Regions from separate parts of the Arthrobacter sp. MDT1-48-3 genome, predicted to be linked through region 1. Evidence: predicted binding sites of a transcription regulator. Region 1 holds the regulator's gene; the other holds the start of a gene.
What was found. Region 1 encodes Rex, which represses fermentation and respiration genes when NADH is low (regulators of the CRP and FNR family bind a similar motif). Its sites were predicted from a motif close to CTTGTGAANNNNTTCACAAG; they were not measured.
Positions count from the first base shown of each region.

Region 2: rhaI (L-rhamnose isomerase) is a predicted target of Rex. The motif match lies at 7,536-7,555, and genes of this name have one in related genera.

Region 1 covers NZ_JBTNDL010000001.1:409,211-424,327, reverse strand. Annotated here, with positions in the region: gene topA (type I DNA topoisomerase) at 1-897, shown strand, start outside; gene ACX80L_RS02125 (Ppx/GppA phosphatase family protein) at 956-1,969, shown strand; gene ACX80L_RS02120 (sugar phosphate isomerase/epimerase family protein) at 1,971-2,771, shown strand; gene proC (pyrroline-5-carboxylate reductase) at 3,012-3,869, shown strand; gene ACX80L_RS02110 (glycosyltransferase 87 family protein) at 3,835-5,100, opposite strand; gene ACX80L_RS02105 (potassium channel family protein) at 5,102-5,770, opposite strand; gene ACX80L_RS02100 (potassium transporter TrkG) at 5,763-7,175, opposite strand; gene ACX80L_RS02095 (acetoin utilization protein AcuC) at 7,313-8,515, shown strand; gene ACX80L_RS02090 (ArsR/SmtB family transcription factor) at 8,567-9,094, shown strand; gene ACX80L_RS02085 (helix-turn-helix domain-containing protein) at 9,285-9,497, shown strand; gene ACX80L_RS02080 (30S ribosomal protein bS22) at 9,697-9,795, shown strand; gene ACX80L_RS02075 (HAD family hydrolase) at 9,923-10,735, opposite strand; gene ACX80L_RS02070 (glutaredoxin family protein) at 10,791-11,048, shown strand; gene ACX80L_RS02065 (redox-sensing transcriptional repressor Rex) at 11,189-11,896, shown strand; gene ACX80L_RS02060 (hypothetical protein) at 11,918-12,589, opposite strand; gene ACX80L_RS02055 (YceI family protein) at 12,791-13,348, opposite strand; gene ACX80L_RS02050 (histidine phosphatase family protein) at 13,508-14,185, shown strand; gene ACX80L_RS02045 (TlpA family protein disulfide reductase) at 14,276-14,845, shown strand; gene ACX80L_RS02040 (cytochrome c biogenesis CcdA family protein) at 14,867-15,117, shown strand, end outside.
Region 2 covers NZ_JBTNDL010000001.1:807,258-822,374, forward strand. Annotated here, with positions in the region: gene ACX80L_RS04020 (arabinose isomerase) at 1-1,273, opposite strand, end outside; gene rhaS (rhamnose ABC transporter substrate-binding protein) at 1,398-2,462, opposite strand; gene ACX80L_RS04030 (ABC transporter permease) at 2,524-3,615, opposite strand; gene ACX80L_RS04035 (ABC transporter permease) at 3,692-4,741, opposite strand; gene ACX80L_RS04040 (sugar ABC transporter ATP-binding protein) at 4,738-6,291, opposite strand; gene ACX80L_RS04045 (substrate-binding domain-containing protein) at 6,394-7,446, opposite strand; gene rhaI (L-rhamnose isomerase) at 7,669-8,835, shown strand; gene ACX80L_RS04055 (bifunctional aldolase/short-chain dehydrogenase) at 8,832-10,919, shown strand; gene ACX80L_RS04060 (rhamnulokinase) at 10,921-12,396, shown strand; gene ACX80L_RS04065 (DUF1206 domain-containing protein) at 12,416-13,258, opposite strand; gene ACX80L_RS04070 (GGDEF domain-containing protein) at 13,538-15,097, shown strand; gene ACX80L_RS04075 (MerR family transcriptional regulator) at 15,103-15,117, opposite strand, start outside.

The DNA.
Region 1 (15,117 bases):
GACGCGCGCCGGATCAACTCGGTGGAGATCGCCGAGGGCATCACCCTGCGGGTGGGCAAGTTCGGCCCGTATCTCGAGAAGCCCCTTCCGGAGGATGCGCCCGAGGGGACCGAGCCCCAGCGCGCCAACGTGCCCGAGGACCTCGCACCGGACGAGCTGACGGCCGAGAAGGCGATCGAACTGATGGAGGCGCCGACGTCGCAGGAACGCGTCCTCGGCACCGACCCGGAGACCGGGCGCACGATCGTGGCCCGCGACGGGCGCTACGGGCCGTACGTCATCGAGCTGATCCCCGAGGTCACGGCGGAGGAGCTCGCGAGCCAGCCGGTCGAGTACTACAAGAACGGCAAGCCGAAGCCGCCGAAGAAGCCTGCGAAGGTCAAGCCCCGCACGGGTTCGCTCTTCAAGTCCATGGCTGTGGACACGGTGACGCTCGAGGACGCCCTCAAGCTGATGAATCTGCCGCGTGTCCTCGGGACGGACGAGGACGGCAAGGAGATCACGGTGCAGAACGGCCGGTTCGGCCCGTACCTGAAGAAGGGCAGCGATTCCCGGTCCATCGGGTCGGAGGAGGAGATCTTCACGATCACCCTCGAGCAGGCGCTGGAGATCTACAAGCAGCCCAAGCAGCGGGGCGGGCGGACGGTCACCCCGCCGCTGGCCGAGTTCGGCGACGATCCGGTGAGCGAGAAGCCCATCGTGGTGAAGGACGGCCGCTTCGGCCCCTACATCACCGACGGCGTCACGAACATCACCGTCCCGGGCTCGATGGCCATCGAGGAGCTGACGCGGGAGCAGGCGATCGAGATGCTCGCCGACAAGCGTGCGAAGGGACCGGCGCCGAAGAAGACAACCCGCAGGGCGCCCGCGAAGCGCAAGGTCGCGGCGGGCAAGTAGCCTGAGAGCGCGGGGCGGGAACACAGACGATAGCGGGAGAGCTGGGAGCGCGGGAACAATGCGGCTAGGTGTGCTGGACATAGGGTCGAACACGGTCCATCTGCTGCTCGTGGATGCCCACCCCGGTGGTCGGCCGGTGCCCTTCGCCTCCCACAAGAAGCCCCTGCAGCTCGTGGCCTACCTCGACGAGGACGGCTGCATCTCCCGGCAGGGACAGGACGAGCTGGTGGGTTTCGTCCGCGAGGCACGGGAGTTCGCGACGGGGCACGACGCCGAGGACTTCCTCGCCTTCTGCACCTCGGCCATCCGTGAGGCGGGGAACGGCAGCGAGGTGCTCGCGAGGGTCCGCGAGGAGACCGGCGTCGACCTGCAGGAGCTGTCCGGCGACCAGGAGGCAGCAGTGACCTTCCAGGCCGTCCGCCGCTGGTACGGCTGGGGGGCGGAGTCGATCCTCAACCTGGACATCGGCGGCGGATCCTTCGAGCTGGCAATGGGCACGGACGAGCTGCCCGAGGTCGCCCTGTCCGTACCGCTCGGCGCAGGCAGGCTCACGCGTGACTGGCTCCAGGGCGACCCGCCGTCGGCGAGGAGCGTCAAGGAACTGCGCCGCTACATCCGGGCGACCCTCCGCGAGGCAGTGCCGCAGTTCGCCCATCTCGGTACGCCGCACCTCGTGGCCGGCACCTCGAAGACCTTCCGGTCACTGGCACGCATCACGGGTGCCGCTCCGTCGGCCGCAGGTCCCTTCGTCCGGCGCGAGCTGCGCCTCGAGGACCTCACCCTGTGGACGAAGCGGCTGGCCGCGATGAGCGCCAGGGACCGCACCAGCCTGGACGGCGTCTCGGAACTCCGTGCGCCGCAGGTCCTCGCGGGAGCACTCGTGGCGGAGTGCGCCCTGGAACTGTTCAATGTCCCCTCCATGGACATCTGCCCGTGGGCGCTACGGGAGGGACTCCTGCTGAGGCGGTTCGACGCCAAGATGTTCGACGCCGACGAACCGCTGCCCGGTGCCGGGGTGGGGCACTCCCAGCTCGACTCGATGCGGCGCACGCCCCTGTCCAGGGGAGCCTGAGGTGGCGCACCCGGCCCACGGCCTGCCCGCGATCCCGGTCGCGCTGTCCAGTGCCTCCGTCTATCCGCTCGCCGTTCATGACGCGTTCGCGCTCGCCCAGGACCTCGGTTACGACGGGGTCGAGGTCATGGTCACCAACAACTCGGTGAGTCAGAGCCCCGACCAGCTCAACGTCCTGAGCGAACGGTACGAGATGCCGATCCTCGCCATCCATGCACCCACCCTGCTGCTGACGCAGCAGGTCTGGGGGAAGGCGTGGACGAAGATCGAACTCTCGGCAGCGATGGCCGCCGAGGTGGGGGCCAGGACGGTCGTGACGCATCCGCCGTTCCGCTGGCAGACGGGGTACGCCGAGGAGTTCCCCGAGGGTATCGCGCGCGTCGCAGCCGAGTACGGCGTCGAGATCGCCGTCGAGAACATGTATCCGTGGAAGGTCCGCGGCCGTGAGGCGAAAGCCTACCTGCCGCACTGGAACCCGGTGCCCGAGCCGTACGAGCGCATCACCTGGGACTTCTCCCACGCCGCCATCGCCGGGATGGACTCCTATGAGGAGATGCGGGCGCTGGGCGACCGGCTCGCCCACGTGCACCTGACCGACGGAACGCCCAACGGGAAGGACGAGCATCTCCTCCCGGGGCAGGGGCAACAGCGGTGCGCCGAAGCACTCGAACACCTCGCAGGGGCGGCGTGGGACGGCGTGGTGGCCGTCGAGGTCAGCACGCGCCGGGCACGGGGCGCGGGGGAGCGCGAGGAATGGCTCGCCGAGACCCTCCGCTTCGCGCGATCGCACCTGCGCCACTGAGCGGCGCCGACGTCCCGGCCGCCCGGCCGGTCGCTCGGGCCGTTGAACGAGGAATGGCGCCGGTGGACGGTCCAGATGCTGGGGGAATCATCTGTTGCCACCGACGCCGGACCGGATCAGGAATTCCGGTCCCCATCACTCGCACCCTTATGAGGTAGTTGGAACACTAGGCCCCCAACTTGTGCCGCGACGACGAGGATGCTGGGAGAAGGCTGGTAGCCCTCGTGGCAGGATGGGGCCATGACTCCGCAAGCAACGCAGCGCATCGCCTTCCTCGGCTGCGGTTCGATGAACGAATCCATCCTCGCCGGGCTGCTCGCCGCCGGGCTGGACCCCGCTCTGGTCACCGCCACCGTGCGGCGCGCCGAGCGTGCGGCGGAGCTGCGCCGGCGCCACGGGATCGAGGCCCTCGCCACCGCCGAGGACGACGGCGCGAACGTCGCCGCGGTCCGCAACGCGGACGTCGTCGTCCTGGGCGTGAAGCCGGTCGGCATCGTCCCCCTCGCCCGTGAGGTCTCGCCCGCGCTCGAGCCGACCGCCGTCGTCCTGAGCGTCGCCGCCGCGGTGTCCATCGCGATGATCGAGGCGGCGCTGCCCGCGGGGCAGCCCGTCATCCGGTCCATGCCCAACACGCCGTCGCGCCTCGGACGGGGCGTGCTGTCCATCTCGGCCGGCACCTCGGCGGGGCCGGAGCTCATGGCGCAGGCGCGGGAACTCCTGCGGCCGGCCGGTACGGTCGTCGAGATCCCGGAGGCTCAGGTCGACGCGCTGTCGGCCGTCAGCGGCTCGGGACCGGCGTACGCGTTCTACCTCGCGGAAGCCATGGCGGCCGCGGGCGAGGAACTCGGCCTGGACCCCGGGCTGGCCGAGCTGATCGCCCGCGAGACGGTCGCCGGAGCCGGGTTCATGCTGGCGGAGGAGGGCGCCGACGCCACGGCGCTGCGACGGGCCGTGACCAGCCCCAACGGGACGACGCAGAGCGCCATCGAGACCTTCGACAAGCTCGGACTGGCGCACATCGTGACCGCCGGCGCGCAGTCCGCCACCGCCCGCGCGGCGGCGATCACCCGTGAGCTGGCAGGGCCGCCGTCCGCCTGACCGGCCGCAGCGCCCAAAGCCCCAGCAGCGCCACCGGCAGGACCACGCCGAGTGCCGTGAAGAGCCGCAGGGGCAGTGGCCCCTCGCCCGACACGGCCCCCGTGAGGGTGAGGGTCACGGTGATGGAGGAGAACATCATGACGGGCACGAGAGCGGCCAGCAGCACCCGGACGGCTGTGCGCCGCGCGCCCTCCTCCCGGGCGGACAGGTAGGCGGCGGGGAAGACCAGCGCGATCCAGACCCAGTGGTGGAACCAGGAGATCGGTGAGATCGCGAGCATCACGACGGCGTTGGCGGCGATCGCCCGGACGGTGTCGCCGTCGTCGTCCGCCCGCCGGATCGCCAGATACCCGAGGGCGATCACTGCGAGGGACGCCAGCGCCCACACGGGCCGCTGAAGGGATCCGGGCAGGCCGGACTGGGCCACGATCGAATTGAGCGACACGTTGTAGAGGTCGGCCGTCGCCCCCACGCGGGAGGCGTCGAACAGTGCATCCAGCCAGAAGACCGCGGACTCGCGGGGGGCGAGGACCCACCCGAGGGCGACGGTGGAGCCGAAGGACGCCGCCAGCCAGGCGAGGGAACGCCAGTCCCTCCGGGCCAGGTAGACCAGCCCGAACGCGAGCGGGGTCAGCTTGATGCCCGCGGCGATCCCGACGAGGACGCCGGAGGGCAACCGCGTGGAGCGCAGCAGGTCGGCGAGGACCAGGACCATCAGGAGGGCGTTCACCTGCCCGAAGCCGAGGCCTTCCCGCCAGGGTCCGCTGAGGCCGAGGACGAGCATCGTCGCGAGCACGGCGACGGCGGTGTGCCGCGGCGCCGTCGCGCCTGCGGGGCGGGCCGAGCGCAGGTACCGCACCACGAGGGCCGCGACGCCTGCCAGGCAGCCGCAGGACAGCGCGGTGACGATGCCGAGGGCCACGGACTGCGGCACGAGCGCGAGGGGCACGAACAGGATCGCGGCGAACGGGGGATAGGTGAAGGGCAGGCCGCGCGTGTCGGTCTGCACGAGGGCGTCGTCGTACAGGTCCTTGTCGCCCGCCCGGCCGAGCAGCGCGAGCGCGCCCTCCCGGTAGACGGAGAGGTCGAGTCCGTGGATCTGCGCGGCAGCGACGACGACGGCGAGCACGAGGGCACCCCCGAGCGCCGATGCGGCCGCCGGCCGGAACGCGGGGCGGACGCGGGCCGGGGTAGCGGGGTCCGGCTGCGGGGAACCGGGCCCCCGCCGCATGCTAGGGACGGCCGGCAAAGCGCTCGAGCAGATCCACGTGGCCCGAGACGATCAGCATGTCCCGGCCGGACACCTTCGTGTCGGGCCGGGCGTAGGTGAAGTCCTCGCCCGGGGACTTCACCCCGACGACCGTGACGCCGTACTTGGAACGCACGGAGGACTCGGCGAGGGTGAACCCCTGGGTCTCCTTCGGCGGGTACATCTTCACGATCGCGAAGCCGTCGTCGAACTCGATGAAGTCCAGCATGCGACCGCCGACCAGGTGCGCGGCGCGCTGCCCGGCGTCGGCCTCGGGATAGATCACGTGGTTCGCGCCGATGCGCTTGAGGATCTTGCCGTGCGAGGGCGTGATCGCCTTGACCCAGAGATGGTCGATCCCGAGGTCCACGAGGTTCGCCGTGATGAGCACGCTCGACTCGATCGAGGTCCCGACGCCGACGACGGCGGCGGAGAACTCCTGCGCGCCGAGCTGGCGGAGGGAGTCGATGTTCGTGGCGTCGGCCTCGACGACGTGCGTGAGGATGCTCGCAAACTTCTGCACCAGCTGCGGATCGCGCTCGATGGCGAGCACCTCACGGCCCTGCCGGACCAGCTGCTCGGCGGTGGCCGCACCGAAGCGGCCGAGGCCGATCACGAGGACGGGTGCGTTGTGGGCGGGTCTTTCAGCCAATGATCGGCCTCTCGTCGGGGTAGCGGTACAGCGTGCTGCGTTGCCTCAGCGCCAGGGCTGAGGCGAGCGTGATGGTGCCCATGCGCCCGGCGAACATCAGGGCGGACAGGACGTACTTGCCCGCAGGGGGCAGTTCGGCGCTGAGGTTGGTGCTGAGGCCCACGGTCGCGAAGGCCGAGATGACCTCGAAGACCACCTTGTCGAGCGGCTCGTCGGAGAGCGCGAGGATCAGGCCGCTGCCGACGAGGACGAGCGTCGCACCCATGAAGATGACCGAGATCGCGACGCGCATGGCACCGTGCGGGATGGTGCGGCCCCAGGCGCGGACGTCGGCGTCGCCCCGCGCCTCGGCGACGATCGCGAGGAACATGACCGCGATCGTGGTGACCTTGATGCCGCCGGCCGTGGACGCGGACCCGCCGCCCGCGAACATGAGCGCGTCCGTGAGGAGCATCGTCGTCGTGTTCATGTCGTTCTGGTCCACGAGGTTGAACCCGCCGGAGCGTGTCATCACGGAGGCGAACAGGGCGTGGATACTCTTGTCGACCACGCTGAGTCCGGAGATCGTGCGGTCGTTCTCCCACTCGAGGAAGCCCCAGCCGAACGTCCCCGCGACGAGGAGGATCAGCGACACGGACACGGTGAGCTTGGCGTGGAGCGTCCACTTGCTGAACCGGTGGCGCACCTGGACGAGCACCATGACCACGGGGAACCCGAGACTGCCGAGGAACACGCCGACCATGAGCGGTGTCAGGATCCAGAGGTCCGTCTCGTAGGGCACCAGTCCGTCGCTGTGCGGTGTGAATCCCGCATTGTTGAAGGCGGAGATCGAGTAGAAGATCCCGTGCCACAGCGCCTGCCACCACGGTTCGCCGAGGATCATGAAGCGGGGGATGAGGACGACGGCGAGCACGATCTCGATGACCACGGAGGTGACGATGACGATCCGCAGGAGCGTGCCGATCTCCCCCAGGCGGCTGGCGTTGTTCAGCGCCTCCTGGGCCAGCAGCTTGCCGCGGACGCCGAGCCGCTTGCTCACGATGAGCGCGAGCAGGGATGCGAGCGTGAGGGTGCCCAGTCCGCCGATGAAGATGCCGAGCAGGATCACCAGCTGCCCGAAGAAGGACCAGTGGGTGGCCGTGGAGACGACCGTGAGCCCGGTGACGCAGACGGCGGACACCGCGGTGAAGAAGGCGTCGTGCAGGACCGTGACCTCGCCGCTGGTGGTCGCGATCGGCAGGCTCAGGAGCGCGGTGAACAGCAGGATGACGCCGCTGAAGATGAACAGGGCGAGCCGCGCGGGAGAGCTGTTGGCGAAGGAGTCGACGAAGTCACGGATCGAGGCCAGCAGCCTGAAGTATCCGTTCTGATCGTCCTTCAGCCACCGCGGCTGTTGACTTAGCATTGACGCCCGCTCTGCCCCGTCTGCCGGTCCTCCCGCCGAAGCGGCACGGTGACCGCCCCTTGTTGTCTTCCTGCAGTAGTAAAGCATCTCACCCGCGGGCATCGTCGGAATATCCGCCATCGCGTAGCCTTGCAGGGATGTCTACGCACTCCGGGCCAGCGGTACCCCTCCAGGTCGTCTGGGACGATTCGATGCTGGCCTACGACTTCGGTGGCCTGCACCCCATGAATCCCGAGAGGCTGCACCTGACGGCCCGCCTCACGCGGGACTGCGGCCTGCTCGACCACCGGGGAGTGACGGTCACGCGGCCCTTCGTGGCATCGGACGAGGACCTCGCCTGCGTCCACAGCCCCGACTACATCAGCGCCGTCCGGCTCGTCAGCAGCAATCCGGACAGATCCGACGCCGCGCACGGACTCGGCACGGAGGACAATCCCGCCTTCGCCGGGATGCACGAGGCCAGTGCCCGTCTGGCCGGCGGTTCGCTCGGTGCCGCCGATGCCATCCTGCAGGGCACAACCGTGCGGGCGGTCAACTTCGGCGGCGGCATGCACCATGCAGCGCGCTCGCGGGCCAGCGGCTTCTGCATCTACAACGACGCCGCCGCCTCCGTCCAGCGGCTGCTCGACCGCGGCGCGCAGCGCGTCCTCTATATCGACGTCGACGCCCACCACGGGGACGGGACGCAGAGCATCTTCTGGGACGACCGCCGCGTCATGACGATCTCCCTCCACGAGACGGGCATGAGCCTCTTCCCGGGCACGGGCTTCGCCAACGAGACGGGAGGGCCCGGCGCCGAGGGCTACGCCGTCAATGTGGCCCTGCCGACCGTCGCGGGCGATGCCGCCGTCCTGCGGGCCTTCCACGCCGTCGTGCCGCAGCTCGCCGGGGCCTTCGCGCCCGACGTGATCGTCAGCCAGCACGGCTGCGACTCCCACCGTGAGGATCCCCTGACGAACCTCCGGGTGAGCGTGGACGCCCAGCACGCGATGATGGTCGCCGTGCGGGATCTGGCGGACCGCCTGTGCGGCGGGCGGTGGATCGCCACCGGCGGGGGTGGGTACGCACTCGCGAGCGTGGTGCCCCGCGCCTGGACGCTGCTCGTCGCGGTCGCGGCGGGCGCCGCACTGGGTCCGGGCAGCGAGGTACCCGCAGCCTGGCGCGAGTACGTCCTCGAGCGGCACGGGATCGATGCACCCCGCCTGATGGGGGACGGTGCGGATACGTGGTGGCGTTCCTGGGAGGTCGGCTACGACCCCGATGATGACCTGGACCGCACGGTGATGGCGACGCGCAAGGCCGTGTTCCCGCTGCACGGATTGGATCCCTGGTTCGACTGATGCGTCGGGTCGCAGGATGCCCGGCGGCGTATATATCGCTAGGGTAGGCGGATGGGTATCGATGATGTTTTCGCTGTCATCGCCGAAGGAACACGCAGGCAGATCCTCAAGAACCTGCGGGACGGCGACAAAGCGGTGGGGGAGCTCGTTGTCGAGCTGCAGGTGAGCCAGCCGACGGTGTCGAAGCACCTGAAGGTCCTGCGGGAAGCGGGACTGGTCACCATGAGGGCGCAGGGCCAGAAGCGGTACTACTCGCTGGATCCGGCGCCGCTCGACCACGTGCGGAACTGGCTCGCCGACTTCGAGGCGTCCGCGACGCAGGCAGGTACGGCCCTCGGGGAACCGGCCGGGGAGGCACCGGCCGACGCGACGCCGGAAGCAGCGACAGATGCGGATGTCGGCGCTGCCGGGGCCGCGGAGATCGCCGAGACCGGGGTGCTGGCTGCAGCGGTGCTCGCCGCCCCGCAGCCTCCGACCGGGGTCGAGGCCGTCCGGCCGCCCATCGGGAGGACCATGGGACGCGCGGCCGAGCGTGCGGCGGATCTGTTGTCGCAGCTGCGGCGGCGTCGCGAATCGTAGGGCCTCCCCACGACGGACGCCTGGGTGACGCACAGTCCTTTCACTTTGGTCACAGGAGCCACTAGAGTTGTTCCTTAGGCGAAAATCCAGACAGCTCAGGACGACACGCCGGAGAGTCCCTCCAGGGGTGTCCTCCCCGATGCCGGTCTCAGGGTGAACAACAGCCTTCGTGCAAAGGAAAAGTGGTGAGATGGCAGACGGGAACAACTTCTCGGATGTGCAGTTCCTGACGGTCGCGGAAGTGGCCGAGCTCATGCGTGTCTCGAAGATGACGGTGTATCGGCTCGTCCACGCCGGTGACCTCCCTGCGGTGCAGTTCGGCCGCTCGTACCGCGTCCCCGAATCGGCGGTCGAGGCCTTCCTCCTCGCCGCGCAGGTCGAGGGCCAGTCCGAGAGCGCCTGAGGGCGGGTCCGCGCGTCCAGTCCGTTGTTCAAACGGATGTACCCTGTTAAGGAGCGTTTTGGGCGGGCCTAGGCCCGCTCGATTTATTGCATCATCCGGGCGACTGCCAGACGGCAGGTGCCGACGTCATGACCAGGGACGGCCTTCCGGCTACGAGCCTGATGCCGCCCTGGCAACAGAACAAGTTTGTGAGGACTCTATGGGTTCAGTTATCAAGAAGCGCCGCAAGCGTATGGCGAAGAAGAAGCACCGCAAGCTGCTTCGCAAGACCCGTCACCAGCGCCGCAACAAGAAGTAGGCAGGCGCCCGGCCACGAGCCGGGGTGTGCAGACCGGCCCGGATCCCCGCCCTCGAGGCGTCGGATCCGGGCCGTCGTCGTTCCCCGGCCCTGCGGATCGCGCAGAAGGCAGAGCCGGGCCGCGGCGTCAGCGGCCCCGGAAGCGTGAGAAGCCGCGCCACAGGCCGTAGACGGACCCGACGAGCGTGGCGGCGCTGAGGCCGAAGGTGGCCGCACGCCGACCGCTGCGGAAGTCGTAGACGGGCCAGTTGTTGGCGCGTGCATGACGGCGCAGCTTCCTGTCCGGGTTGATCGCGACGGGGTGGCCGACAGCGGTGAGCAGCGGGATGTCGTTGTACGAGTCGCTGTAGCCCCAGCACCGTGCGAGGTCGAGGTGCTCCCGCTCGGCGACCGCCAGGGCGGCAGCGGCCTTCGCCGAGCCGTGCAGGAAGTCGCCCACCAGCCGTCCGGTGTAGAGCCCGTCGATGACCTCGGCCACCGTCCCGAGCGCGCCGGTCAGGCCGAGCCGGCTGGAGATGACGGCGGCGACCTCCACGGGCGTGCCGGTCACGAGCCAGACCTGCCGGTTCGAGGAGAGGTGCTGTTCAGCGAGGGCGCGGGCGCCGGGCCAGATCTTCGAGGCGATCATCTCGTCGTAGACCTCCTCACCGAGGGCCAGGATGTCCTCGTGGGCGATCCCGATCGCGAAGGCGAGGGCGGCCTCGCGCACCGCATCCACGTCGGTCATCGTCTCGCCGCGCATGATGAAGCGCAGCTGCTTCCAGGCCAGTCCAGCCGCGAAACGGAGCGTGAACGCCTTCCGCTGGTACATCTTGCGCGCTACGTGGAACAGGCTCGCGCCCCGCATGAGGGTGTTGTCGACGTCGAAGAACGCGGCCTCGCCCGGAGGCGGCGCCGGAGGCTCTGGGGAGGGCTGCGTGCCCTGGATGGCGTCCGGCATGCTCCGAGTCTAGTTCTTCGCTCCGCGGGCCTGCCCCCGCCAGTACGGTGGAGGCATGGAATCGACCGCTGACGCGCCGGGAAGCGGCGTCGTGCTCCTCACCCGCCCGGACTGCCACCTCTGCGAGGACGCGCGCGCAGTGGTGGACCGTGTGACCAGGGACCTCGGGATCGGCTGGCGGGAACTGTCCGTGACCGATGCCCCGGCACTCGGGCAGCAGTTCGCCGAGGAACTCCCCGTCCTGTTCATCGGTGGGGTGCAGCGTGACTTCTGGTCGATCGACGAGGCGAGGCTGCGCAGGCTGCTGTCCTAGGCCCTCCGGGTGCTGTCAGGGCGTGCCGGTCCGGCTTGGAGGCCCCGCGTCGTCGGCATACAGTGGTTCTACTTCCGCCCCGACGACGCCGGGGGACCAGGAACCACCGCCCGCTCGCGGTGGTGCTAGCAACGGAGCCGATGACAGTGACAACGCCGGACATGCCAGGCCTCCACCCCGTGGGTGATTCCTCACGCCATATCCCGCCCGCCTCGGTGGCCCGCCTGACCATCTATCTGCGGGCCCTCAACTCGCTGCTCGCCGAGGGGATCGAACGCGTGTCCTCCGAGGAGCTCGCGGATGCTGCCGGGGTCAATTCGCCCATGCTGCGCAAGGACCTCTCCTACCTGGGGTCGTACGGCACCCGGGGGGTCGGGTACGAGGTGCAGTACCTGAACCGGCAGATCTCGATCGCCCTCGGGCTGACGCTGGACTGGCGCGTGGCGATCATCGGCGCCGGCAACCTCGGCCGCGCGCTGGCGGGCTACTCCGGCTTCGTCTCGCGCGGCTTCGAGATCGTCGCGATCTTCGACGCCGACCAGCTCGTCGTCGGGTCCGAGGTCGGCTACCTCCGCGTGAGCGCCGTCGACGACCTCGAGGCCGTGCTGGAGCGGACCCGCACCAACATGGCGGTCCTGTCCGTGCCGGGAGCGGTGGCGCAGGAGCTGTGCGACCGCCTGGTGGACGCTGGGATCTCCAGCATCCTCAGCTTCGCGCCGGTGGTGCTCCAGGTGCCGCCGCACGTGCAGCTGCGGAAGGTGGACATGTCCACCGAACTGCAGATCCTCGCCTATCACGCGCAGCGGGCGCAGGAGACGGACCTCGATCCGATCTCCCGCGCCCAGTAGGTAACGCTGCGGAGGTCCCGCTCAGTAGCCGAGCTTCCTCGGTGCGAAGTAGGGCCGCGCGGGCTTCGCGTAGGTCAGGACGACGCCGGCCACGCCGAGGAGCATGACGATCACGCTCAGGGCGAGCGAGAGGCCTGAGGGCTGGACCGCGGCCTGGCCGGTCGCCTCTGCAGCCTGGCCCACGAGCGGGAGGAGGAGGAAACTGCTGAGGACGGACAGGACGTTGAGCCCTGCCAGCACGGTCGCAGTGATCCTCGCCCAGTTGTGGCCCTTCCTGATGAAGACGGCCAGCACGATGTACACGGCGGTGAAGAGGGCCGCGAAGACGATCCCCAGGCCCACGCCGATGGATGCTCCCGGAGCATCCGGCACGGGGGTGGTCAGGCCCGAGACGACGGACGCCACGAGGTAGAGGATGCCCGCCGCCAGGATGAGGTAGTACGCCCGCTGGACCTCCGTGGGTGCGGGACCCCTGTCCGCCGGGCCGGATCCCCCGGCGGGGGGCGTCGGGTAGGCGTAGCTGGAGGGCTGCGCCGACTGGTAGTCGTACCGGCCCCCACCGTCGCCCTGTCCGTAGGCGCCGGGCCGGACGTGTCCGCCCTGGCCGGTACCGCCTGTGCCGGGTGCGCTCCACGGCTGTCCCTCGCCCTGCCTGTTGCCCTGCCCGTTCGGATCGTCCTGTGGCGTGCTCATCGCTGCGTCCTCCGTTGCGGTTCGAATGTCCATCCACCCGCCGGAGCCCCCATGGACGTGCCTTTCGTGGATGCGGTCATCGTCAGCCTAGTTCGTCGGCCGCGGCCGCGGACAGGGGCCGACGGCAACGGCCGACGCCGTCCAGGGGACGACGTCGGCCGTGAGCGTGCTGCCGGCCGGCCCGGCGGCCGGGATGCGGGACTAGACCGTGACGACGGCGGGAGCCACGAAGGCGGCTTCGATGGTGATGGTCACCTTGTCGCCGACGAGGACGCCGCCCGCTTCGAGTGCTGCGTTCCAGGTCAGGCCGAAGTCCTTGCGGGAGATGGTGGTGGAGGCGGAGACGCCTGCGCGGGTCGCGCCGAAGGGGTCCACGGCCACGCCGTTGAACTCGGCGTCGAGGACGACCGCCTTGGTGATCCCGCGAATGGTGAGGTCTCCGTGGATCTCGTAGGTCTCGCCGGAGCCGGTGTGGGAGGTGGAGACGAAGGTCATCTCGGGGAACTGCTCGACGTCGAAGAAGTCGGCGCCCTTGACGTGCCCGTCGCGGTTCTCGTCGCCAGAGGTGAACGACGCGGTCCTGATGGTCGCCGTGATGCTGGAATCCTCGAGGGAGGATCCGACGGTGAGGGACGCATCGACGTCCTTGAACGAGCCGCGGACCTTGCTGATACCGGCGTGGCGGACGCTGAATCCGACCTCGCTGTGGGCGGGATCGAAGGACCAGGTGCCGGAGGTGAGGCCTGAGGGGACAGTCATGATGAACTCCTGAGAAGTGGTGGTGGCGACGCTTACAGTGGATAGAAGCATGCGTATGCATGTTTTATTCCACAGATCGGTGGAATGTTCAAGTAAATGTAGCGCTGTCCACTGCGCCCCGATTGGCCGTCGCGCGGGGACATGCGGGAAACTGGACCCATGCAGCGAGCAACCGTCCACCTGGTGCGCCACGGTGAGGTCCATAACCCCGAGGGCGTCCTCTACGGGAGGCTTCCGGAGTTCCACCTCTCCGAACTGGGCCGCCAGATGGCCCTGCAGGTGGCGGGTCACTTCGAGCAGCGCCGCGACGAGGGTGCCGACATCGTCCACCTCGTGGCCTCCCCCCTGACGCGGGCCCAGGAGACCGCGCGCCCCCTCGCCGAGGCGCTGGGCCTGGAGATCGCCACGGATGAGCGCATCATCGAGGCCGAGAACCGCTTCGAGGGGATGTCGAGGATCAAGAGCAGGCTCCGCCAGCCGAGGTACTGGCCCCTGCTCGTCAATCCGTTCCGGCCGTCCTGGGGGGAGCCCTACGCCGAGCAGGCGGCGCGGGTGATGCTCGGGGTGCACGACGCCCGCCGCCGCGCCCTCGAACTCGCGGAGGGCGGAGGGGCGGACCGTCCCGCCGAGGCGATCCTCGTCAGCCACCAGCTGCCCATCTGGGTGACACGGCTCGCCGCCGAGCATCGCCGGCTCTGGCACGACCCGCGCCAGCGCGAGTGCACCCTCACGTCCGTCACGTCGCTCGACTTCGAGGGGGACTCCGTCCGCCGCGTGCGCTACGCCGAGCCCTGCGCCGACCTGCTGCCCGGTGCGGCGAATGTCCCCGGGGCGTAATAGAATTACTACACGTCGTAGAAATCATCGGAAGAAGCTGTGACACCAACCGCCCGTCCCCCGAAGCGCCGCCTCCTGCTCGAACTGGGCATGGCGCTCGCCGTCGTGCTGCCGGTTTCCCTGGTGGTCACCTCCTGTGCCGCCGAGGACCCGCTCGCACAGCAGGCCGCGGCCGGCGACGGCAAGAACTACATCGCAGGGGACGGCTCCGTCACGGAGTACGCGGCCGCGGACCGCGGTGAGCCCGTCGAGGTCTCCGGCACCCTGTTCGACGGGACGGACGTCTCGAGCGCCGACTGGGACGGCCAGGTCACCGTGCTCAACTTCTGGTACGCCGCCTGCGCACCCTGCCGGGAGGAGGCTGCGGACCTCGTCTCGCTCCACGACGAGTACGCGCCGCAGGGCGCAGCGTTCTACGGCGTCAACATCCGCGACGAGCAGGCCACCGCAGAGGCGTTCGAGCGCAGCTTCGGCATCCCCTACGCGAGCTTCGATGACAAGGACGGGGGAGTGCTGCTCGGCATGACCCAGTACGTCCCGCCGCAGGCCGTCCCCACGACGATCGTCCTCGACCGGGAGGGGCGGGTGTCCGCCCGGATCCTCGGACTGGCCGACCGCGGTACCCTCAAGGCCCTGATCCATGATGCCCTCGCCGAGTAGCGCGCCCGCCGCGTCCCGTCCATGACGGTGGCCACGGCCGGACACGTTCCCCTCGCCGCGGGGAACGCCTTCGCCGACGCCGTGCTCAACGGCTCCATGCTCCTCGCCCTGCCGGTCGCGCTCCTGGCCGGTCTGGTGTCCTTCGCCTCCCCCTGCGTCCTGCCGCTGGTCCCCGGGTACCTCGGGTACGTCACGGGCCTGACCGGCGTCGACCTCGAGAAGCAGAAGAGGGGACGGATGCTGGCCGGAATCGGGCTCTTCGTGCTCGGCTT
Region 2 (15,117 bases), 400 kb from region 1:
CGGTACCTTCCGAGGTGATGAAGACGTACGAGCCGTCGGGATCCTGTCCGATGCCGAAGGTCGTGACCGGCCCGTGCCGCACGTCGAACTCCACCGAGACGCCCCACCCGCGCTTGCCGTGGTAGACCCCGAGCCCGCGCAGCAGTGGCTCGGCGGCGCTGACGGCGAGATGGGCCGGCCCGTCGTGGCCCATCTCCACCACGTTGTCGGAGAAGTTCAGCGCCTGGATCTCGGTGAAGGACCCACCGGCCCCCATGGCCTGCGCCGCGAGCATGGCGATCGACGTCCTCAGCTCGTACTCGCCCGCCATCGGGACACCGCGGGCGGTGAGGATGGAGGCGCCGAGGATCATCCCCGCGCCGAGGCGCTCGTGCTGCTCGCCGGCGAGGCCGCGGTGGTAGTACGCCAGGGAGTCGAGGTCGAACTCGGTGACGAGTCGGTCGAGGCCCACGGAGACCTTCGCGCCCCAGGCGAAGTCCTCGTCGAGGACGGACCCGTCCACGGTGAACAGGCTCCGGGCCAGGGCTACGCGCTCGCGCACCTGCTCATCGGTCACCTCGCCGACGAACTCGCGGAGGTCGTCGAACTCGACGACCTCGACGTGCGAGCCGAACGTCGTCGACACCGTGGTGAGGTCGGTGGAGACGTCGAGCATCCCCGGGTAGACATGGCCCATGAGCCCGTGGCGGGCGTGCCGCAGCCGGCCACGGACCCCGGCCGCGTGGACCCACTGGTCGATGCGCTGCCACGCCGATTCCTGCTTCAGGTGTCCGGAGACGGAGCGGAAGGGGATGCCGGCCCGCCGGAAGACGTTGGCGACCTCGGGCACGGGGCACTGGCCGCAGTAGGCGAGCCACTTCCCGGTGTCGAAGTTCGCATGGTCCATGGCCTCGGTGGGCTGCAGGTCGATCACGAGGACCGGCGTCCCCGACCGTTGGGCGATCGGAAGCACCATCGAGGATGTCAGGTACGTGGTCAGGAAGATGACGATCAGATCGCAGTCCGCGCGTCGCAGCTGCTCCGCGGCGAGCGCCGCCTCGCGTGCATCGGAGACGAAGCCGACGTCGGTCACCTCGGCGTCGAGCTCGCCGAACCGGGCGGTGACGTAGCGCGCCGACTCCTGCAGCTGCGGCAGCAGGTCGGGGAACTGCGGCCAGTACGCGCCGAGGCCACCCGAGACGAGACCGAGGCGGGTCGGACGACGACGGACCGGCTCGAGCAGCCCCGAGAGGGCCAGTGGGGCGGTGGGCCCGACCGCGGGATCGGTGGTCATGGTGCTCCTGGGACGACGGGTGGGGACGAGTGGGACAACTGGAAGGTCGGCGGGTGCGACGACGGGACGTGGAGAGGACGGGAATGGGCGGGGCGCCCGCGAAGGCACCCCGCCCGACGGACGACTAGAAGTCGTAGTCGTCGATGTTTTCCGCGTTGAACTGCGTGGGCGGTCCGACGAGGACCACTCCGCCCTCGCCGATCTCACGCTCGCCGAGCTCGCCGGCCTCGAAGGTGTCACCGGCCTTCCCGGTGATGTCGCCGTCGGCCAGCGCCTTGCCCGCGAAGGCCGCCACGTAGCCGAGCTGTGCCGGATCCCAGAGGGCGAACTCGGTGACGGTCCCGTCCTTGACGAACGGGCGCATCTCGTTCGGCAGGCCGAGGCCGGTGAGCGCGACCTTGCCCTTGTACTCCGAGGTGGAGAGGTACCGGGCGGTCGCCGCGATGCCGACCGTGGTGGGCGAGATGATGCCCTTCAGGTCCGGGTACGCCTGCAGGAGGCCCTGCGCCTCCTGGAAGGACTTGGTGTCATCGTCGTCGCCGTAGACCTTGGCGACCAGTTCGATGTTCGCGTAGTCGGGGTTGGACGCCAGCTCCTCCTCCATGAACTTGATCCACTCGTTCTGGTTGGTGGCATTGGCCGTGGCCGACAGGATGGCGATCTCGCCTTCCCCGCCGATCTGCTCGGAGATCAGTTCGAGCTGGATCAGGGCCACGTCCTTCGCGTCGACCTGGCTGACGAAGAGGTCCCGGTAGTCGGGATTGGTGTCGGAGTCGAACGCGACGATCTTCGAACCCGCGGTGCGGGCTTCCTCGAGGGCCGGTCCGACGGCATCGGGATCGTTCGCGGCGATCACGATCACGTTGGTGCCGCGCTGGGTCTCGGCGTTGATGAAGGACACCTGGCTCGACGCACTGGCGTCCAGCGGACCGACCACCTCTGAGGAGGCGAACCCAGCCTCCGTCGCGCCGTCCTCGCCGCCGCCCAGGACCACGTCGGTGTAGGGGTTGTTGAGCTGCTTGGGGATGAACGTGATCGTCTGCTCGCCGTCCGACCCGCTGCCACCCTCGCTGCCGCCGCCCTCGGAGGCAGCGCCGCCGCCGCAGGCGCTGAGGACCAGCGCGGCGCTCGTTGCCAGGGCCGCGAGAGCCGCCCGGCGTCCGGTGGATCCGGAATGGATGAACCTCATTGTTTCTTCCTTTCGATGGGCGCTGGGAACCAGACGCCGGGTGCAACCCCAGGGGGACGGCCTAGGGAAGTGGAGCAGTGCGGACACGCCTGGCATGGCGGGCCCCCTTGATGGCGGACGCGATGTTCGGCGCCACCACCGAGATGATGAGCAAGGAGCCCGTCACGATGATGAGGACCACCTCGGAGACGCGGTCCAGCTTCAGGGCGTAGTTGATGGTGCCGATCAGCAGCACACCGGCGAGCACACCCGGGATGGAGCCCTTGCCGCCGAAGATCGACACGCCGCCGAGCAGTACCGCCGCGATGACGGCGAGTTCGAGGCCGCTCGCGTTGTCGCTGCGGGCGCTGGAGTACCGCAGGGTCCAGTAGATGCCCGCGAGCGCCGACACGGTGCCGGTGGCCAGGTACAGCAGGAACTTGGAGCGCGCGACGTCGATCCCGACGAACGTCGCCGCTTCCTTGCTGTAGCCGAGGGCGAAGAGCCCGCGGCCGAAGGGCGTGAAGTGCAGGACGACGGCGAAGGCGATGATGAGCAGGACGACGCCGACCATGACGGTGGGGATGCCCGTCCCGCCGATCTTCGAGGTGAAGAAGGCGGTGAGGCCGGGAGGGAAGTTCGCCACGGCGTTGTCGCCGATCACCACGAGCGCCAGGCCCCGGAACAGGGCGAGCGTGCCGATGGTGACGGCGAGGGACGGTAGGCCGAGATACGCGATGAGCACCCCGTTGAAGGCGCCCGCGACGAGGCCGGCCAGCACGCAGATCACCAGGACGAGCGCGATCGGCATGCCGCCCTGCCAGAGGACTCCCATGAGGGCGCTGGTGAGGCCGGCGATGCTCGCGACCGAGAGGTCGATCTCCCCCGAGATGATGACGAGCGTCATCGGCAGGGCGATGAGCAGGGTCGGGATGACATCGAGGAGCAGGAAGCCCACGGTGACCGGTGAGGCGAACCGCGGGATCACGAGGCTCGCGTAGATCACGACGACGAGCAGCACGTAGATCATGACGGCGTCCCGTCCGAGCAGGATCCGGGCGGCACCGGTGCGCCCCTTGGGGACCGCCAGCACCGTGGAGGTGTCGGCTGCGGCCCGCCCCGGCTTCTGGCGCTTCTCCGCCCGCGGCCTGGTGCTTCCGGGTGTTGCGGCCATGCGCCTGCCTTTCGTTGGAGAGCCGGTCTCCGGCTCGTGCGCTTCGGGCTGGACGGCGGTCGGTGCACCTGAGGGATCAGACATTGCGGGCCTCCGCGATCCGGAGCTTGCGCGCCGACCGCACGCCGGCGATCCGGTCGATGACGACGGCGGCGAGGATCAGGACGCCCACGATGGCCTGCTGCCAGAACTTGTCCACGCGCAGCGCGGTCAGGGCGCTCGTGATGGTGGTCAGCAGCAGGGCGCCGATGGCGGCCCCCACGACGGTGCCGCTGCCACCGAAGATCGCGACACCGCCCACCACCGCGGCGGCGACGACGTCGAGCTCGAGGCCCGACCCCGTCGTCGCACCCACCGAGTTGAAGCGGCTCGCGTACAGCACGCCGGCCAGGCCCGCGAGCAGGCCGTTGACGACGAAGGCGAGCAGCACCCGGCGCGTCACGGGGATGCCGAAGAGCCGTGCGGCGTCGGGCTCGGACCCGATGGCGTAGAGGTCGCGGCCCGGCCTGGTGCCGAGCATGTAGACGGCCACGATCGCGACGACGACCACCGCGATCAGGGTGATCACGGGGAACCCGAGGACCGTGTCCACCGAGAGGTTGCCGAAGGCCTCGGGACGGTCGCCCGCGAAGTACTGTGTACCGCCGGCCCAGGCGTTGTTGATTCCGCGGAAGATGTAGAGCGTCCCGAGCGTGATGACGAGTGCCGGGACCTTCGCGATGGTGATCAGCAGGCCGTTGAGCGCACCGAGCACCGCGCCGAAGAGCATGCCGAGGACGAACACCGCGATGATCGGCAGGTCCGGTGCTGCAACGAAGATGCTCCCCGTCCCGAACGCCACGAGCCCGAGGATGGACCCGACGGACAGGTCGATGTTCCGGGTGATGATCACGAGTGTCTGTCCGACGGCGAGGATCATCAGGATGGTGGCGTTCAGGAGCAGGTCCTTGATGCCCTGCTCGCTGAGGAAGAGCGGATTGATGGCCGCGGTCACTGCGACGAGCACCACGAGGGCGAGGATCACCGGGAGCTCGCGGAGCCGGAGGAAGGATGCGAACGCCGAGGGTTGCCCGTGCCCCGGGGTGGAGTGCGCGGGAGCCGCGCCTACCGCGCCGTCGACGCTCATCGTGAGGCCTCCAGGGATGCGGTGGCGGCGTGCATGACGGTCTCGGCGGTGGCTTCGGCGCGGTCGAGGCGGCCGGTGATCCGGCCTTCCCGCATCACCAGGACGCGGTCGGCCATGCCGAGCACCTCGGGGAGTTCCGACGAGATCATGAGGATCGCGATCCCCCGGCCCGCGAGCTCGGAGATGAGGCGGTGCACCTCGCTCTTGGTCCCGACGTCGATCCCCCGCGTGGGCTCGTCGATGATGAGGAGCTTGGGATCCGTGGCGAGCCACTTGGCGAGCACGACCTTCTGCTGGTTGCCGCCGGACAGGGTGGAGACGGCGTGCTCGGGCGAGCCGGCCTTGACCTGGAGCCGTTTGCCCCAGGTCTGGGCGGCCTCGCGCTCAGCCCGGCCACTGATGATGCCGAACCTGGCGAGCGAGTGGCGGAGCGTGAGGGCCGCATTCCGCTCGACGGACAGCTCCATGACCAGGCCCTGCTTCCTGCGGTCCTCGGGGACGAAGCCGATCCCGGCGTCGATCGCGGCCCGGGGGTCCTTGCGGCGCAGCGGGCGACCGGACATCTCGACGGTGCCCGACTCGTACCGGTCGATGCCGAACACGGCCCGTGCCACCTCCGTGCGCCCCGCCCCCACCAGCCCGGACAGGGCGACGATCTCGCCGGCCCGCACCTCGAAGTCGATGTCGTGGAAGACACCGGGCCGTGTCAGCCCGCTCACGCGCAGGACGACGTCGCCGGTCTCGGTCTCGGTCTTGGGGAACAGCGCGTCGATGTCGCGGCCGACCATCTCGCGGACGATCGCCTGGACCGACGTCGCCTCCGTCGCGTGGGTGGCGATGTAGGTGCCGTCCCGCATGACGGTGATGCGGTCGCACAGCCCGAAGACCTCCTCGAAGCGGTGCGAGATGAAGAGGATGCCGCTGCCTGCATCGCGCAGGCGGCGGGCGACGGCGAAGAGGCGGTCCACCTCGACCCCGCTCAGTGCGGCGGTCGGCTCGTCCATGACCAGGATGCGCGCATCGAGGGAGATGGCCTTCGCGATCTCGATGATCTGCTGGTCCGCGATCGAGAGTCCCTCCGCCACGCGGTCCGGATCGATCGGGACGCCGAGCTGGTCGAAGAGGTCCTTCGCGCGGCGGCGCATCTCCGTGCGGCTGATGAGGCCCAGGCGCCCCTTCGGCTGACGGCCGATGAAGATGTTCTCGGCGACGGTGAGGTCGGGGAAGAGCGTGGGCTCCTGGTAGATGACGGAGATGCCGGCCGCCTTGCTGTCCGCGACGTTGCGGAAACTCACGGGCTGTCCCCCGACGAGGAACTCCCCGGCATCGGGCTGGTGGACGCCGGCGAGGATCTTCACGAGCGTCGACTTCCCGGCGCCGTTCTCACCCACCAGTGCGTGGATCTCGCCGGCGGCGAGATCGATGGTCCCGTCCGCCAGGGCGACGACCGGACCGAACGTCTTCAGTGCCCCTCGGAGCGTCAGCACGGGCGTGCGTGCCGGTGCGGCGGGGTCAGGGGTGTCCCCGCCGTGGCCATCAGAATGCGTCACTGCAATCTCCTCGGGAAAAATGAATCGTTTCAGAGCAACGGTTCATACCGAATAGTAGGCGTGCCCCAGATCACCGTCAACAGCCCGGATCGAACGGCGATCTCATCCTGCGGCCGGTGCCGGCGATCCTGCGGCCGGAGCGAGCGCGGTGGTGCTCCCGCGTTCCACGAGCTCGGGGTCGAAGATCACCTGCCGCCGCCGCGAGGCCGGCCGCTCGATCTCCTCGAGCAGGAGCTCCACGGCCGTGCGCCCCATGAGTTCCGTGGGCTTGCGGACGCTCGTGAGGGGGACGACGGCGGAGGCGGAGAAGTCGATGTCGTCGTACCCGATGAGCGCCAGGTCCTCGGGGATCCGGAGGCCGCGGATCAGCAGGACCGCCTGCATGACGCCGATGGCGAGGAGATCGTTGGCGCAGAAGATCCCGTCGGGCAGCTCCCCCGCCCGGCGCTGCGCGATCGCCTCCCCGACGTCGCGGCCCGCGAGGACCGTCATGGCATCCGCCTCGACGACCTCCAGCACCGCCCCGTCGTGCTCCTCCACGGCCTGGCGTGCCCCCGTCAACCGGTCGGCCACCTGGCGGTAGTCCGCCCTGGTACCCACGAAGACGATCCGCCGCCGCCCTGCCGCCAGCAGGTGCCGCACCGCCATGTACCCGCCGGCGACGTCGTCCACCGACACCGAACTGCAGCGGCGCTGCGGATCGACGCGGTCCACGAGCACCACGGGCATGCCGCGCTTGCGCAGCGCCTCGACGCGGGGACCCACGTCGCCGACCGGGGAGATGAGCATCCCCTGCACGCGCTGCTGCTCGAAGACGTCGATGTACCTCGCCTCACGTCCGGCGTCCTGGCCGCTGTCCCCCAGCACCACCGTGCTGCCGTTCTCGGCGGCGCAGTCCTCGGCGGCACGCGCCAGGGACGAGAAGAAGGGGTTGCCGACGTCGAGCACGATCAGGCCGATGGTGCGGCTCTGGCCCGCCCTCAACTGCCGGGCGGCGTCGTTGCGCACGAACCCGAGGTCGTCGATCGCCCCCTGGACGCGCTCGCGCGTGGCAGCGGAGACTCGTGCGGGGTGGTTCAGCACGTTGGAGACCGTGCCGATCGCCACACCCGCCCGGTCGGCAACGTCCTTGATGCTGACTGGTCGGCTGTCCATGGAATCCTCGAAGCTCGGGTCCGGTCCGGACTGCGGTGCCGGCAGGACTGTTGACACTCGGTCTAGGGCAAGGATAACTTTGAAACGTGCTAATGAAACGATTCAAAGGCACGGCAATTCTGGTTACCTCTCCCGACCCGTCCGGGGTGGAGGAATATCCCGAAGAAATCGCCGCCCGAGGTGTGATGGAGCACCCGGTCGCCATCACGCTGGAGAGAGTACATGACTGTCATCGACGACATTTCGGCGGAGCTGGAGCAGCTCGCCATCGAGGTGCCCTCCTGGGCCTACGGCAACTCCGGAACCCGGTTCAAGGTGTTCGCCACCCCGGGCACGCCGCGTACGGTGCAGGAGAAGATCGCGGACGCGGGCATGGTCAACAAGCTGACGGGCCTGGCCCCGAGCGTGGCCCTGCACATCCCGTGGGACACGGTGGATGACTACGGGATCCTCGCCGAGCACGCTGCGGAGCACGGCGTGAAGCTGGGAACCATCAACAGCAACACGTTCCAGGACGACGACTACAAGTTCGGCAGCCTCACGCACAGCGACGCGACGGTACGGAACAAGGCGATCGACCACATGTACGAGTGCATCGAGGTCATGGACGTCACCGGTTCCCGAGACCTGAAGATCTGGCTCGCGGACGGCTCCAACTACCCCGGCCAGGCCGACATGCGCTCCCGCCAGGACTGGCTGCAGGACTCGCTGCGGAAGGTCTACGACCGCCTCGGCGAGGACCAGCGCCTGGTGCTGGAGTACAAGTTCTTCGAGCCGGCGTTCTACCACACGGACGTCCCCGACTGGGGCACCTCCTACGCACACTGCCTGCAGCTCGGCGAGAAGGCCCTCGTCTGCCTCGACACCGGCCACCACGCTCCCGGGACCAACATCGAATTCATCGTCGCCCAGTTGATCCGCCTCGGGAAGCTCGGGTCCTTCGACTTCAACTCGCGCTTCTACGCGGACGACGACCTGATCGTGGGAGCCGCGGATCCGTTCCAGCTGTTCCGCATCATGGCCGAGGTGGTCCGCGGTGGCGGCCTCTCGCCCGAGAGCGGGATCGCCCTCATGCTCGACCAGTGCCACAACCTGGAGGAGAAGATCCCCGGCCAGATCCGCTCCGTGCTCAACGTGCAGGAGATGACGGCGCGGGCCCTGCTCGTCGACCGTGCCGCGCTGACCGCCGCGCAGGAATCCGGCGACGTGCTGGCCGCCAACGCGATCCTGATGGACGCCTTCTACACCGACGTCCGCCCGGGCCTGGCCTCCTGGCGTGAATCGAACGGCCTCCCGGCCGACCCGATGGACGCCTACCGCGCCAGCGGCTACCAGGACCGGATCAACAGCGAGCGACAGGGCGGCCAGCAGGCCGGATGGGGAGCATGACAGTGACGACGACGACAGGGCCCGCGACCGGCGCCACCACGAACCCGACGGTCAATCAGACCGTGCAGGACCTCATCGAGCGCTCCAACCGCCTGGGCTCGGACAAGCGCACCACGAACTACGCCGGCGGCAACACCTCCGCGAAGGGACTGGGCTTCGACCCCGCCACCGGCGAGGACGTGGAACTGCTCTGGGTCAAGGGGTCCGGCGGCGACCTGGGCACCCTGAAGGAATCCGGTCTCGCCGTCCTGCGCCTGGACCGCATGCGGGCGCTGCGCAGCGTCTACCCCGGCGTGGAGCGTGAGGACGAGATGGTCGCGGCCTTCGACTTCACGCTGCACGGCAAGGGCGGTGCCGCACCGTCGATCGACACCGCGATGCACGGCCTCGTCGACGCCGCGCACGTGGACCATCTGCACCCGGACTCGGGCATCGCCATCGCCACCGCGGCCGACGGCGAGGCACTGACCACCACGATCTTCGGGCCGAAGGTCGTCTGGGTGCCCTGGCGCCGGCCCGGTTTCCAGCTCGGACTCGACATCGCCGCCATCAAGGACGCCAACCCCGAGGCCATCGGCACGATCCTCGGTGGGCACGGCATCACGGCCTGGGGCGAGACCTCGGCCGAGGCGGAGGCGAACTCGCTCTGGATCATCGAGACCGCCGAGCGCTACATCGCCGAGCACGGCGAGGCCGAGCCCTTCGGGCCCGCCCTCGAGGGCTACGCCCCGCTGCCGGCCGAGGAGCGCCGGGCCAAGGCCGCCGCCCTCGCTCCGACCATCCGCGGACTCGCCTCCACCGACAGGGCTCAGGTGGGACACTTCACCGACGACCCCCGTGTGCTGGAATTCCTCGCCTCCAGCGGGCACCCGCGCCTCGGCGCACTCGGCACGAGCTGCCCGGACCACTTCCTGCGCACCAAGGTCAAGCCGCTCGTGCTCGACCTCCCGGCCGGCGCCGACGTGGAGAGCTGCCTGCTGCGCCTGCGCGAACTGCACACCGAGTACCGGGCGGACTACGCCGCGTACTACGACCGGCACGCGACACCGGAATCCCCCGCGATGCGCGGCGCGGACCCCGCGATCGTGCTGGTGCCCGGCGTGGGCATGTTCTCGTTCGGCGCCAACAAGCAGACCGCCCGCGTCGCCGGGGAGTTCTACCTCAACGCCATCAACGTGATGCGCGGCGCCGAAGCCATCTCCGCCTACTCCCCCATCGAGGAGAGCGAGAAGTTCCGCATCGAGTACTGGGCCCTCGAGGAGGCCAAGCTCGCGCGGATGCCCAGGCCCAAGTCCCACGCGGGACGCATCGCCCTGGTGACGGGAGCGGCGTCGGGCATCGGCAAGGCCATCGCCACGCGCCTGGCCGCCGAGGGCGCGTGCGTTGTCATCGCGGACCTGAACATCGACAGCGCGGGCGCGGTGGCCGAGGAACTCGGCGGCCCCGACGTCGCCATCGGCGTCCAGGCCGACGTCACCGACCCCGCCCAGGTGCTCCAGGCCGTGCAGGCCGCCGTGCTGGCCTTCGGCGGACTGGACCTCGTGGTCAACAACGCCGGGCTGTCCATCTCCAAGCCGCTGCTCGAGACCACCGAGAAGGACTGGGACCTGCAGCACAACGTCATGGCGAAGGGCTCCTTCCTCATGTCGCAGGCCGCCGCGAAGGTGCTGATCGAGCAGGACATGGGCGGGGACATCATCTACATCTCCTCCAAGAACTCCGTGTTCGCCGGCCCCAACAACATCGCCTACAGCGCCACGAAGGCGGACCAGGCGCACCAGGTTCGCCTCCTCGCCGCCGAACTCGGCGAATACGGCGTCCGCGTCAACGGCATCAACCCCGACGGCGTGGTCCGCGGCTCCGGGATCTTCGCCGGCGGCTGGGGTGCCAAGCGCGCCGCGGTCTACGGCGTCGAGGAGGACAAGCTGGGCGAGTACTACGCCCAGCGCACCCTGCTCAAGCGCGAGGTGCTGCCGGAGAACGTCGCCAACGCGGTCGCCGTCCTGACCTCGGCCGAACTCTCGCACACCACGGGCCTGCACATCCCCGTGGACGCGGGCGTCGCCGCCGCGTTCCTGCGCTGACATGGCCGGGAGTCGGAGCGGGACCTCGGCGCAGGCGTTCGCCGCCGTCGACATCGGGGCGTCCTCCGGGCGCGTGATCCTCGGCACCATGACGGACGCGGGACCCGAACTCGTCACGGTGCACCGCTTCCCCAACGGGGTGCAGTTCCTCGGGGGCGCGCTGCGCTGGGACGTCGAGGCACTGTTCGCCGAGGTCCTGACCGGCCTCACTGCCGCGGCGGCTGCCGCGGCAGCGGCCGGGACCACGGTGACCAGCATCGGGATCGACACCTGGGCCGTGGACTACGGGCTCGTGGACGGCACCGGAGCGCTCCGGCACCTGCCGTTCAGCTACCGCGACGGACGCACCGAGGCGACCATCGGCGTCGTGCACGCGGCGCTGCCGCCGGAGCGGCTCTACGCCCGCACAGGACTGCAGTTCCTGCCGTTCAACACCCTCTACCAGCTGGCTGCGGAGCGGTCCCTGTCCGGGGTCCAGGCCCTGCTGATCCCGGACCTGCTGGCCTACCGGCTCACCGGCGAGCGCCGCACCGAGGCCACGAACGCCTCCACCACCGGCCTGCTCGACGCCGCGACGGGCACGTGGGCCCAGGACCTCCTCGAAGCGCTCGGACTGCCGGCCGACCTCTTCCCGCCGCTCGTGGAGCCCGGGAGCGTGGTCGGGCACCTGCTGCCCGCGATCGCTGCGGGAACAGGGCTGCCGGAGACCACCGCCGTCGTCGCCGTCGGGTCCCACGACACCGCGTCGGCGGTGGCCGCGGTGCCGGCCGGGTCGACCCGTTTCGCCTACATCTCCTCCGGGACCTGGTCGCTCGTCGGCGTCGAGCTCGACACGCCCATCCTCGGTGACGGGAGCCGCGCGGCGAACTTCACCAACGAGCGTGGTGTGGACGGCACCATCCGGTACCTGCGCAACACCGGCGGCCTCTGGCTCCTGCAGGAGTGCCTGCGCGAGTGGGGCGTCGAGGGGCCGGAGCCGGACCTCCTCGGACTGCTCGCCGCCGCAGGGGAGCTGCCCGCGGGGGGGCCCGTGATCGACGCCGACAGCAACGACTTCCTCGCGCCGGACCGGATGCCGGCGCGCATCCGGCGGGCCGCGGAGGCCGCCGGCCATGCTGCGCCGTCGTCCCGGGCGGCCGTGGTGCGGTGCATCCTGGACAGTCTCGCGGAGGCCTACGCCCGCACGCTCCGGGACGCCGTCCGGCTGTCCGGACATGCCATCGACGTCATCCACGTGGTGGGTGGTGGGTCGCAGAACGCCCTGCTGTGCCAACTGACTGCGGACCGGACCGGGCTGCCGGTCCTCGCAGGTCCCGTGGAGGCGACGGCGCTCGGCAATGTCCTCGTCCAGGCGCGGGCAGCCGGTCTGGTCGCTGCCGGCCCGGGACTCACCGGGATCAGGGAGGCGGCGCGCGCCGCGGCCCACACGGTGCGCTACGAGCCCGCGGACCTCGCGGCGCTGTCCCCGGCGGGGTAGCCGGACGGCGGCGGGAACCTCACATCCGGCCGAAGACGGAACGGATGATGGCGAACACGCCGTAGCAGACGAGTCCGATCGCGATCACCGTCAGGACGTGGACACCGAACGGATGGTACTGGAGCGCCTTCAGGCTGCCATCCAGTCCGGTCGATTCCTGCGGATCGCGGGTCAGCCCCGCAATGACGAAGAGCCCTCCGACGAGGAGCAGAGCGAGTCCCTTGGCCACGTGCCCCACGACGCCGAGGAGGTCGATCAGCCGTCCGCGGGTGGTGTCCTCGAAAGTGCGCAGCTCCGGCCGGAAGCCGCGTCGGATCCCCTTGACGACGAAGTGCGCGCCGATGCCCAGGACGACCGCTGCGGCCACGAACACGAGCACCACACCGGGCCCCGAGGACAGGAGGGACCGCGTGAAGTCGACCGTCGACTCGGAGGAGTCCGGGCCGTCGCCGAGTCCGAACCGCGCGAAGGTCCCCGCCATGGATCCGTAGATGACCACGAGGGCACCCGACGAGATGTGCTTCCCGATCCGCTCGCCCGTCGGCAGGTGCCGCGCGCGCAGGGTGGCCTCGCTGAGCTGCCACAGCGCGAGGCCGGCGCAACCGACCGCGCAGATCCACATGATCGGCGTACCGAGTGGTCCCTCGGCGACCTCCTCGAGCGCGCCGGTCGGCTCGGCCTCGCCGTTGCCGCCGAAGGCGAGGCGCAGTGCGATGACGCCGATCAGGATGTGCACCACGGCGAGTGCCGCGAAGCCGAGTCGTGCCGCGACGTCGAGCGCACGCGTGTCGGACACCTGCTCGACCGCGTCGGCCGCCCGGGCGGTGCGTCCCCGCCCCTCGGCGCGACGGTCCGTCGTCACAGCTCCGTCCTTCCGTGCTCGCGCTGCCATGCCGCCCTGCGGGAGGACAGCCGTGATGGTTGCTCCAAGCATAGGAGAACGGACCGGGCGGGCGATCGGCGGTACCCGGCGCGCCTCGGCCGTGACCCGGCGGGATGTACGGGCGCGGCGCCCTTGAGGCGGGGCCCCCGAGGCGGCACACTGGACAAGCCAGTCCCACCCGGCACGACAGCGCGCACGATGGTCTCTCAACAACTCCTCGGTCAGTCGACAGCGCTGCCTCGACGACTTGGAGCAAGCATGTTGAACGACGACGTCGTGACAGAGGGCGGCTCGCTGCGCCTCGCGCAGGAGCGTGACCTGATCACCGTCCTCGAGGAGGTCGAGATCAGCATCGACCTCGCCGGCGCGATCGCGGAAGCCACCCAGGTCAAGGCCGTCGCGGAGTCGCTGGGGAGGTCCGACGTCGCCTTCTGGGCCGAAGTCACGGCACTCGACGCGCTGGCCCGCTCGAAGGGTTCTCCCGACGCGATGAGCCGGGGCAAGATCATCCTCGACTGGGCGACGCTGCAGGGCGATGCCCGCCTGGCCAGCCGGTGCCATGCGCTCCTCGCGATGATGAACCTGATCGCCGGCTACTCGGGTGCGGGGGCCGAACACGCCACCATCGCGGTCACTCTCCTCGACGGCACCGAGCAGCCGCGCCTGCTGGCGAAGATGCTGACCCGCCAGGCCCTCGGACTCCTCGCCGCGGGACTGCTGGAGCAGGGTTTCGACGTCTCCCGGCGGGCCCTCGCCCTGGCCGAACAGCTGGACGACCAGGAGCTGCTCTCCCGGCTCGCCTCCAATGCCTTCCATTCGGCGCTCGACGAGCTCATGCCGGACGAGGCCCGCTTCTGGCTGCAGCGGCTCGAGGGAGTCATCGCCGCATCGCCGGACCTGGAGGCGGAACTGAGCGACGTCCTCGCGCGCGGGCACCTCGCCGCCGGCCGCCCGGTGGAGGCCCTCGCCGTCCTGGAGCGGTCCGGTGACATCGGTCCGGCCGATGCCCAGCCCGAGACCCGGGCAGGCCGGATGCTCCTGCTCGCGCAGGCCCACCACGGACTGGGGAACCTTCCCGCAGCGATCGACGCGCTGGACGAGGCCGACCGGATCACCGTGCACCATGCACTCGAGGAGGTCGCGTCCATGGTCCTCGAGGAGCGCGCCTCCGTTGCCGCGTCCAGCGGGGACCACCAGCTCGCCTACGAACTCCACCGCAGGTTCCACCAGGCCGCACGGACCCGCTGGATCGAGACGCGGCGCTCGCAGGTGGACCACCTCTTCGCGGAGCAGAACGTCATCGCGGCGCTGGAGCGGGCCGAGCAGGCAGAGGCCGCGGTCGCCATCGACCCGCTCACCAAGGTACGGAACCGGCGGTGGGTCGAGGACTCCCTGCCCGACGTCGTCCGTGCCTGGCAGACCGGCGGCCCCTGGACGGGGTCCCTGGCCATCCTGGACCTGGACCACTTCAAGCAGGTCAACGACCGTTTCGGGCACCACGCGGGCGACGACGTCCTGGTCGCCGTCGCGGGGTGTCTGCAGGAGTGCCGGGGCGTCCGTGATGTCGCGCGCATCGGCGGCGAGGAGTTCCTGCTGGTCCTGCAGCAGCACGCCGACCAGGAGCAGGTGGCCCGGGACGTCCTGTCCGCCGTCCGCGCCCTGCGCTGGCCGCACGTCGATCCCGAACTGCGCCTCACGGCGAGCATCGGCTTCGCGGGGTGCGAGCAGGGGCCGGTGGCAGCCCTCCTGCGCGAGGCGGACCGCCACCTCTACCGTGCCAAGCGGGCCGGCCGGAACCGCGCCGAGGGCCCCTGGTAGTCGCTTCAGGACTGCCGGGA